Linked DNA regions of Cellvibrio sp. PSBB006. The protein of the gene in region 2 interacts with the protein of the main gene of each other region in a pairwise test. Links are inferred from orthologs where the notes say so. Each region holds a gene or a part of one and is shown on either strand. Other genes may lie near its edges.

Region 1 (4,679 bases), 1.6 Mb from region 2 along the record:
ACAGAAAACGCCGGCGCGGTCGCCGGTGTATCCCGCGATCTGACTGATTTACTCGACCAGCTGGGTAATCAGGATCTGAACCTGGATGCCTTTGTCGGCTTTTCCGTGAGTGAACCGAGCAAACGCGAAGGCGGTGCTTTTTTCTTTGGCGTGCGCGCACTGGGTGCCGGGCGTGCAGACATCGATGAAGCCGATAGGGAATTGTTGAATCAATATATTGAAGCCATGGACGCAGTCGCCGCGGGCGGCGACATTGGCAGTGTCAACCCGGCGTTGCTCGACGAGAACGGCAACCTGCGCGATCCGGTGGATGAGCTAACCTCCAGCGGCGATGTCAGTGCCTTGACTATCGCTGAATGGGGCGTGTCCGTGGCCAAAGAGTTCGACGTTGATGGCCACGATATTTCCTTCGGCATCACCCCCAAGTTGCAACGCGTGGACGCCTATCGCGATACCGTTGATGTCAGCAGCGGCATCACCAGCAGTGACGATGGCGAAAGGCGCTTCTCGGATTCACAGAAAACCCACATCACCGTGAATGCCGATGTGGGTATCGCCGCACTGATTGAAGATCATTACCGCCTGAGCGTCGCGGTGAAAGATGTGATCGCCAAGGAGTTCAGCACCACGCCCCAAATTGATCCGGAAACCGGCGAGCCTCTGCCCGCACAAATCATTCAGCTCAAACCCCGCGCGCGCCTGGGTTTTGCCTATGTGACCGATGTGTTGACCATCGGAGTGGACTTTGACCTGCGTGAATCCACACCGCTGGCCAATGAAGCACCGTCAAAGGATTTAAGTCTGGGGATCGAATACATCGCCTTCAAACGCCTGGCGTTACGGGCGGGCTATCGGGAAGATCAAACCAACTTCCGTTCCAGCGTGGCGTCTGCCGGCATCGGTTATCAATGGGGTCGGGCAGTGTTCGAGTTGGGCTATGCCACCAGCAGTGAATATGAAGCGGGTAGCTTGCAATTTGGCTGGGCGTTCTAGAGTCGCTGCAACAAGGCTTCGCCCACTGGCGTCAGGGCGCGGATGCCGATGCGCCGCCCAAGCCCCTCCACCTTGACCTCAATCTGCCAATCCGGCGCCGGCAGCACCCCGGCTCCGCGCGCAGGCCATTCAATTAGGCAAATACTGCGTTCATCAAAGTAATCGCGAATTCCCATGTATTCCAGCTCCTCCGGATCGCCCAAGCGATAGAGGTCGAAGTGATACACCGTCCGCGCCGGGAATTCATAGGCTTCCACCAAGGTATAAGTCGGACTCTTCACCGCGCCGGTGTGGCCGAATGCCCGCAGGATGCCGCGCGATAAGGTAGTCTTGCCCGCGCCCAGATCACCCACCAGAAATACGGTAGCCGCGCCGGGCTCAGCGGCGAGGGCATGCCCCCATTGCTCACCCAAGGCGACCATGTCGGTTTCGTTATCGATGTACCAGGTTTTGTTGATGGATTCGTTCACGCCGGGGATTGCCTCATCGCGTCGCGCAGAGCATTAATGATCGCTGAGCAGTTGGCACAGGTAGGGAATCAAATCCGTGGCCAGCAAACCGCGCTGCCCGACTTCATCCGCCGCCAGGTCTGCCGCCGTAGCATGCAGGCATGCACCCAGGCGCGCGGCGTCCGCCACTGTCATTCCCTGGGCGATCAAACCTCCGAGGATACCGCTCAGCACATCGCCCATACCACCCGTAGCCATGCCGGGATTGCCCGCCGTTACCACCCCGATACTGCCTGCCTCTGCCGCAACCAGACTGCCAGCACCCTTGAGGATTACGGCACCACCATAGCGTTTTTGTATCGCCTTGACGGAAGCAAAGCGATCCTGCTGGATATCGGCAGTATTCATACCTAACAAGCGCGCCGCTTCGCCGGGATGGGGGGTAAGCAACCAGCTATCACGACGGGTGTTTTCCGGCACTACCCGGCCAGCGGCAAGAATATTCAGCGCATCGGCGTCCAGCACCAGTGGCAAACCGCTTTTCACCGCTTGCTGCAACATCTGCTCTGACCAGGGCGAACGTCCCAGACCGGGTCCAACCACCAGTACAGTGGGGCGCGCTAACCAAGGCTCCAGCTCCTGCCCGGATACCACACCGCAGGCCATGACCTCGGGGCGGCGCGCCAGAATGGCGGGAATATGTTCCGGGCGGGTGGCGATACTGACCAAGCCCGCACCGGTGCGCGCGGCTGCTTCTGCAGCCATCAGTGCGGCACCGCCATAACCGGTGTCGCCACCGATGACCATCACATGGCCGAAGTCGCCTTTATGCGCATCCGCCGCGCGGGGGGCGAGCGTGTTTAACAAAGCGGTTAATTCCAGTTGCTCTGCCGATCCAGTCTGGGTTTGCAGGATATCCGCCGGCACCGCGAGCGCTGCCAGCACCACTTTCCCGCAGAACGCCGGACCCCGTCCGGTCAACAGGCCGCGCTTGGTGCCGATAAAGGTCACCGTTACATCCGCCTTGACGGCACAACCATGTACCGCACCGTTATCAGCATTCAGCCCGGATGGAAGATCCACCGCGACAACCGGCAAACCACAACTATTAATCTGGTTGATCGCTTGTTCAAAAGGGGCGCGCACAACGCCAGTCAAACCGATGCCCAGGAGTGCGTCCACGACAACGCCTTCTACGGGAACAGCAGCCTGCTCAAACGGTGTAATGGCCACGCCCTCCTGACAGGCAAAGTCATAAGCCAGACGGGCATCACCGGCCAGTTTGTCGAGGGCGCCGACCTGGATCACCTGCACCGGCAAACGCCGCTGGGCCGCCAGGGCAGCTACCACATAACCATCGCCTGCGTTATTACCGGCGCCACAGTACACCGTCAACAAACTCACGTCGGGGTAGGTCTGCTGTACCACATCAAAGACGGCGCGACCGGCGCGCTTCATCAACTGGATACCGGGGGTACCGGCAGCAATAGCGGCCTGATCCAGTGCGCGGACCTCGGCAGCGCTGTAGAGCGTCGAAGGAAAAGGCGTCTTATCGAGGGTGGTTAATATCATGGTGGTCTCGGTGCGTAAGCGGCGGTCGTTTCCGAAAAAATGAGCCGTCGGGAAAAAGTGGGCGGATTATACGCAACTTGGTACCCACTCTGGAAATCTCAGAATTACGCCACTTTGCTCACCACCAAATATTCGCAATGCGGCCATCCATTCACTATATTCACAAGGCGTTATTTGCCTTTCAGCAGCGAGAGTTATGCCTACGACCTTCAATCTTCAAGACCTGCTCAAGGGTGATGCAGCGCAACTGCAATCCCTGTTCGACACGGCGGCGCTTACTTTACCGCAGGCGCCCGGATTAACGCTGTGCAATGACCTGCCCCACGCCATCGCGCTGATTCAGCCAGCGATAAATCCCGCCGAATCGTTAGCCAAGCAATTACCGGCACTGCTTGCCGTGCATCAGCTCGCCCTTGCACCCGCCTTATTGTTGCGTGTGATGGTGGCCGACAAACTGGTACACACCCTGTTCAGCGGTCTGGACAACACGCTGCAACAGGAACTGAACAAGATGGCCCTGCCGTTGATCCGTGCTATCGCACAGGACGACACGCTTTACAGCAACGCGCAACAGCCCGTGCGCCAGCTTCTGAGCGAGGTGAGTCAACAGGGTTACACCTGGTACCCGCGCGACGCCAAGCCCCACCAACAGTTTTTGGAAAAATGCCAGCAGCTGGTCGAGGCGGTTCGACAGGACACCACCGAACCGGCGCTACTTGCAGCCATAAAACAGTTTCGCCAATGGACCGATGCCGAAGACAAGCGCGCGCGTATGCTGGAGACGCGCTTGTGTGAAACCGAAGTCGCCCATCTGCGGTTATTGGCCGCCGAATGTCAGGTGCTGGATTTGCTTAATCGTTCTCTGGCAGGGAAGACTCTGCCCACCGCACTGGTTGAGCAATTGCCGATCCTGAAAAGCACGCTGCAACATTGCCTGATCAATGACGGCGCTCAGGCGCCCTTCTGGAAAGCCTGGCAACGCAACCTGCCAATTCTCGGCACGGTTTTTTGTACCGGTGACGACGTGGATGAGCAACAACTCTACCGCGACATTCCGCAACTGCTGAACGAACTGGAACGCAATCTGCATCTACATCAACAACGCGACACTGGCGACCACTATCAGGATTTTGTCGATAACCTCGGCCAACACCTGATGCTGGCGATTCAGAAAAAGCCGCTGGAATGTAGCACCGTCGGCGCCTTTGCCTACCCGGAAGGCTACACCGACAATCACACGCGCGTGACCAGTGCCGTACTCCAACAAGCGCAAACGATTGAAACCGGTGACTGGATTGTGCTGTACGGTGAGGATGGCCAACCACTGCGTTGCAAGCTGGCATTGAAGCTGCCGGATGTGGATCAACTCTTGTTTGTAGATCGTTCCGGGCGCAAAGTGACCGTCAAAAATCTGAAAGATTTTTCGTTGTGTTTATCAACCGGTGTTGCACACAAACTGAAAGCCGTCCCGGTGGATGAGGTTATCGTCAGTGCGCTGAAACAACTGATTGCCCTGGGCGACAAACACGCTGAACAATATCGCCAGGAAGCCGAGCGCCAGCAAGCACAAGTGGCGGCGGAAAAACAGGCGGCGGCAGAGAAAGCCCTGGCCGAAGCACGCAGGCTGGCCGCAGAAAAACACCAGCGAACGCTCGCGGAACAGGC
Region 2 (4,570 bases):
ATCGCAGTCAGGCTGTGTTTTAAAAACTTACGACGCTTGGTTAAGTCATTGCCGCCGATCACTGTGGAAGATTTTTTTTCCATTACGCCTGCCCCTGATGCCAAATTTTAAGCGAAAAAAAACGGTGCCACACAAAGTTAATTACCGCGCAAGCAATTAACGTATGTGGCACCGTTGCCCGTTGACTCTTAGATAAAACCAGCGCCAGGTCATCATCGACTTAGCTACTTTTGATTCGTTTAATTCTGCTGACTTTCAGAATTTCCGAATCCTTGACTTGAATATTGCAGAATGCATACCAAGTTTTTAAAAACCAAAAAAATCATTTAAAAACAATTAGTTAAACATAAACATCGCGCTTATCTTCGCCCTTAAAGATGCACCAGCAGTGCGCAAAAAACAGAAAATTTGCACAGGTTGCGCGCACAACAAACTAGATGATGGGAATGTTAACTTGACGCTTTTCCTGTAGCAGATCCGCAACATTCAGAATTGCTTCAGCCACATCCGCCATACGGCGACTCTGGTCCATAGCCGATTGCCGCAACATCTTGTATGCCTGCTCTTCCGTTAGGCCGCGATGCATCATCAATATGCCTTTCGCACGCTCAATCTGTTTGCGCTCATGCAATGCCCGCTTCGCTGCCAACAATTCATCACTCACCGATTGCAGGCGTTGCGCCTGCGCCTGTACAAGATCAAAGAGCGAGTGACTGAGTTGAGGGCTCATGTCTTCCACGCTCAGTTTTTGCGAATGTGCAACGGCACCGAATCCCATCATGGATGAATCCAACAGTACCGCCATAGGAACTAACGGCGGCGTTTCGGCTTTATTAAAAGCAGCAAGAAAATCTTTGTGACTGTGCAAATCCGCGCGGGCCTCGACGATCTTGTACGCGGAAAGCTGCACCAACGCATCGGCCAATTGATTCTCAATCAATTTCATTTCATCGATTCGCTGCGTTGCTAATTCAAACCAGAGCTCACCCAGTTCCGAGGGCACCGGTTGGACTTCATTGGCTTTACGCCCAACCTGGCGCAGGGTTTTAAGCTCCGCACACAAGCGCGAATCCGTAAGTTGACGCCAGGCGATAAGCGCCTTGGCCGGCGCAAACTGGGTAAAGATATCGAAGCAACGCTCCTGGGCATCCAGCAGGTACACCATGCGCTGCTGTTCCTCCTGCGTGAAAAAACCCGCCGTGAAACCCATAGCGCCGGCTGCCCGCTCCTGCCCGGATAATTCCTTGCCTTGCATAAAGTTAAACATGGCAACCAACAGGCTGGTGACTTCAGGATCGGCGGCGGTATCGGCGGCTTCAAATACAATGGCGAGCAAACCGGCAATCAAGCGGCTAAAGGCCGTCGTTGCTTCGCGGGACGACAACTGGACAGCCCGAATCCGTTCACGCAAGCGCGGCAGTGTTTCAAAACCGTGCAACACGGATGCAATGCGGCTGAATAAACGGACGCTGCCAGCGTGTTGATCGAGACGGGAAAACTGGTTGCGCAACGTCTTTTCCGCACGGGAAGATTCGCTCACCTGATGCTGTAACACCTGGCTGAAACGCACCCCGGACGAACCAAGATAGACGTTGGATGCACCGCGTTCCCGCTGCAAACTGTGGATCAACTCACTCAACCCGGTAACCAACTCACAGGTAGTGCGCAGCTGCTCCAGGGCATCAATCTCGCAATGCTTGGCGGCCAACAGAAAGTCTTGTGCGGATTTCATGGCGTTTGCCTCGGATGTTAATGAAATGTGCGAGGCAAAACTTGTTCCAGATTGGTTTGATGAAGAGCACGACCAACCGTAGGCCGAATTAGCCGCACCGCGGCGTAATCCGACAGGTTGTTGGGATTGTGGATGGGAGCGATGTAAAAAAGAGGGGTGCGGTTATTTGAAGAGGCAGTGGCTTGCGTAATCCCTGGCTTCGTTCATGGTCCATTCGCCATTGGGTTTGGTCTTCATTTTTTTACACCATTCGGGGCTGCCGACTTCCGGCGCACAACCCGTAACCAAACCGAGCAACAGACTCAAGGCGATAATCTTTTTACGCATAGGCTTCCTTAATGATACTAAGACTTCTGTTGACGTTGACGCACAGCCTCGAATAAACAAACGCCGGTCGCGACCGATACGTTCAAGCTGCTGACCGTCCCCGCCATGGGAATGTTCATCAGATGGTCGCAGGTTTCCTGGGTCAGGCGTCGCAAACCGTCACCTTCCGCGCCCATTAAAATACCGATAGGACCAGTCAGGTTGGACTGGTAAACCGACAGGTCTGCTTCGCCGGCCGCACCGAATAACCACACACCGGCTTCCTGCAGTTTTTTCAGGGTGCGGGCGAGATTGGTTACCGGAACAAAAGGCAGGACTTCTGCCGCACCACAAGCGACCTTGCGTGCGACCGGATTCAAACCGGCAGACTTATCCTTGGGTGCAATAACCGCATGGACACCAGCGGCTTCTGCGGTACGCATGCACGCGCCGAGATTATGCGGGTCGGTCACACCGTCCAGGATCAATAGAAAGGCCGGTTCGGACAGATTGTCCAGCATTCGAAATAAAAAAGCTTCGTCATGGTTCTCACCCGGCGTACAACGTGCAACCACGCCCTGATGGTTTTCCTCATCCACTAATTCGTCAAGGCGAGTGCGATTAACATACTGAATGTGAATGTCATTGTTCTGTGCCGCGCTGGCAATCTTTTGCAGGCGCTGGTCATTACGCCCCTGTAACAAAAACAATTCCTGTACACGCTGGGGTGCACTTTTCAACAGGGCCTGAACCGCGTGCAGGCCGTAAATCAATTCGTTATCTTTCAATGTAAGCCTCAAAAAAACCAAACTGTAAAGCCACCGCTGATAACAATCGGTGGGTTATTCATCTGTTTGCTGATCACTGCACAGGATCACTTCCGTTTGCGCCCTACTTCTCCTTCTTAAATTTAGCCAGCGCTTTTTTAACGCCAGCTGTCGCGGACGAAAGAATTGACTTGCCTTTAGCTGGCGCACTTGCTTGAGCCGCAGGAACTGATTCTGTCTTCGTCTTGCGCCGAGCTTTTTTATCTTGATTGCCATCCGTCACTCCAGCTGTTGAGTCCGTGCGGGTACGGCGGCTTTTGGTCGGTGCAACATCAACTTGTGTCGACTTTGCACTGGCGCTGCCTGCCGTGGATTTTTTCTTGCCGGCCTTGGTCGACCCTGTTGCTGTCTCTACCTTGGCCTGTCTGGATTTGGCTTTGGTTGGAGCAACACGAGGCTCTTGCGCTTTTTTGCCTTTCGCTGACTTGGTCGTCGCTTTGCTGCGCTTGGCGGGTTTTTCTGCTGTTTTGGTTTTGCTCGATTTTGCACGATGCGCCACAACAGATTCCAGCTCAAAATCTATCTTGCGATTGTCGAGGTCAACACGCACGACACGCACCACCAGTTCATCGCCCAAGCCGAAGACTTTGCGCGTGCGCTCACCTACCAGCCGATGTTGTGCGGCTTCAAAGCGATAGTAATCATGCGGCAAGGCAGTGACGTGAATAAGCCCTTCGACATACAGTTCTTTTAATTCGATAAACAAACCAAACCCGGTCACCGCGCTGACAATGCCGGGGAATACCGAACCAACCTGATCGCGCAGGAATTCACATTTGAGCCAGCTCACCACATCGCGTGTTGCTTCATCGGCGCGCCGCTCAGTCATGGAACAGTGCTCGCCCAGCCCGGCCATATCGGCGGGCGAATAGGGGTAGATAGCGCGCTGCTTCAGGAGGCTGGCACCGTCAACGCGCTGCACCTGTTTCGAGGGCAGCTCACTGCGAATGACCGAACGAATCGCACGGTGTACTAACAGATCAGGGTAACGGCGAATCGGCGAGGTGAAATGTGTGTAGGCCTCATAGCCCAGACCAAAGTGGCCGAGGTTTTCCACCTGATACATCGCCTGGCGCAGACTGCGCAACATTACGGTTTGGATCATGTTGCTGTCTGAACGATTCTGGATTTGCTCCATCAAGGCCTGGTAATCCAGCGAAGTTGGCGCATCGCCACCCGCAAGCGATAAGCCCAACTCACCCAAAAATTCACGCAGATTAGTCAGCTTTTGTTCGGTAGGGCCTTCGTGCACCCGATACACGCCGGTCAGATTGTGCTTTTGTAGAAACTTGGCTGCACACACATTGGCGCAGAGCATACATTCTTCAATTAACTTATGCGCATCATTACGACGCACCGGTACGATGCGTTCGATCTTGCGCTCATCATTGAAAACAATGCGCGTCTCTACCGTTTCAAAATCGATCGCACCACGGTCATCGCGCGCTTCGCGCAGGCACTTATATAAGTCATGCAGACGATGCAATTGCGGCAACACCGCGCGGAACTGCTGACGCAGTGGATATTGATCATCATCCGGATGCGCCAGGATCTCGCCCACCTGCGTATAGGTCAGGCGTGCGTGGGAGTGCATCACCCCTTCATAAAATTGATAACCGGAAATCTTGCCCGCATCGGTGATGGTCATCTCGCATACCATACACAAGCGGTCTACCTGTGGGTTGAGCGAACACAGGCCATTGGA

What was found.
Region 1: the proteins of rlmB (region 2) and CBR65_RS16655 interact in binary tests that used the Escherichia coli proteins (3 or more experiments, as listed by UniProt). The link is inferred for Cellvibrio sp. PSBB006 from one-to-one orthologs.

Annotation. Positions count from the first base shown.
Region 1 is NZ_CP021382.1:4,007,238-4,011,916, reverse strand. The notes cover bases 756-3,690. They hold CBR65_RS16655 (NAD(P)H-hydrate dehydratase), read right to left. Parts: upstream 3,015-3,690; coding sequence 1,497-3,014; downstream 756-1,496. Other genes in these bases: CBR65_RS16650 (DUF1631 family protein), read left to right, coding at 3,211-3,690; tsaE (tRNA (adenosine(37)-N6)-threonylcarbamoyltransferase complex ATPase subunit type 1 TsaE), read right to left, coding at 990-1,463; traF (conjugal transfer protein TraF), read left to right, coding at 756-993. Also shown: more of traF, read left to right, coding at 1-755; more of CBR65_RS16650, read left to right, coding at 3,691-4,679. UniProt on the Escherichia coli protein: Bifunctional enzyme that catalyzes the epimerization of the S- and R-forms of NAD(P)HX and the dehydration of the S-form of NAD(P)HX at the expense of ADP, which is converted to AMP.
Region 2 is NZ_CP021382.1:2,432,284-2,436,853, forward strand. What follows is about bases 952-3,777. They hold rlmB (23S rRNA (guanosine(2251)-2'-O)-methyltransferase RlmB), read right to left. Parts: upstream 2,827-3,777; coding sequence 2,077-2,826; downstream 952-2,076. Other genes in these bases: CBR65_RS10105 (nitrate regulatory protein), read right to left, coding at 952-1,732; CBR65_RS10110 (DUF3012 domain-containing protein), read right to left, coding at 1,895-2,059; rnr (ribonuclease R), read right to left, coding at 2,930-3,777. Outside these bases: CBR65_RS10100 (CmpA/NrtA family ABC transporter substrate-binding protein), read right to left, coding at 1-83; more of CBR65_RS10105, read right to left, coding at 434-951; more of rnr, read right to left, coding at 3,778-4,570. UniProt on the Escherichia coli protein: Specifically methylates the ribose of guanosine 2251 in 23S rRNA.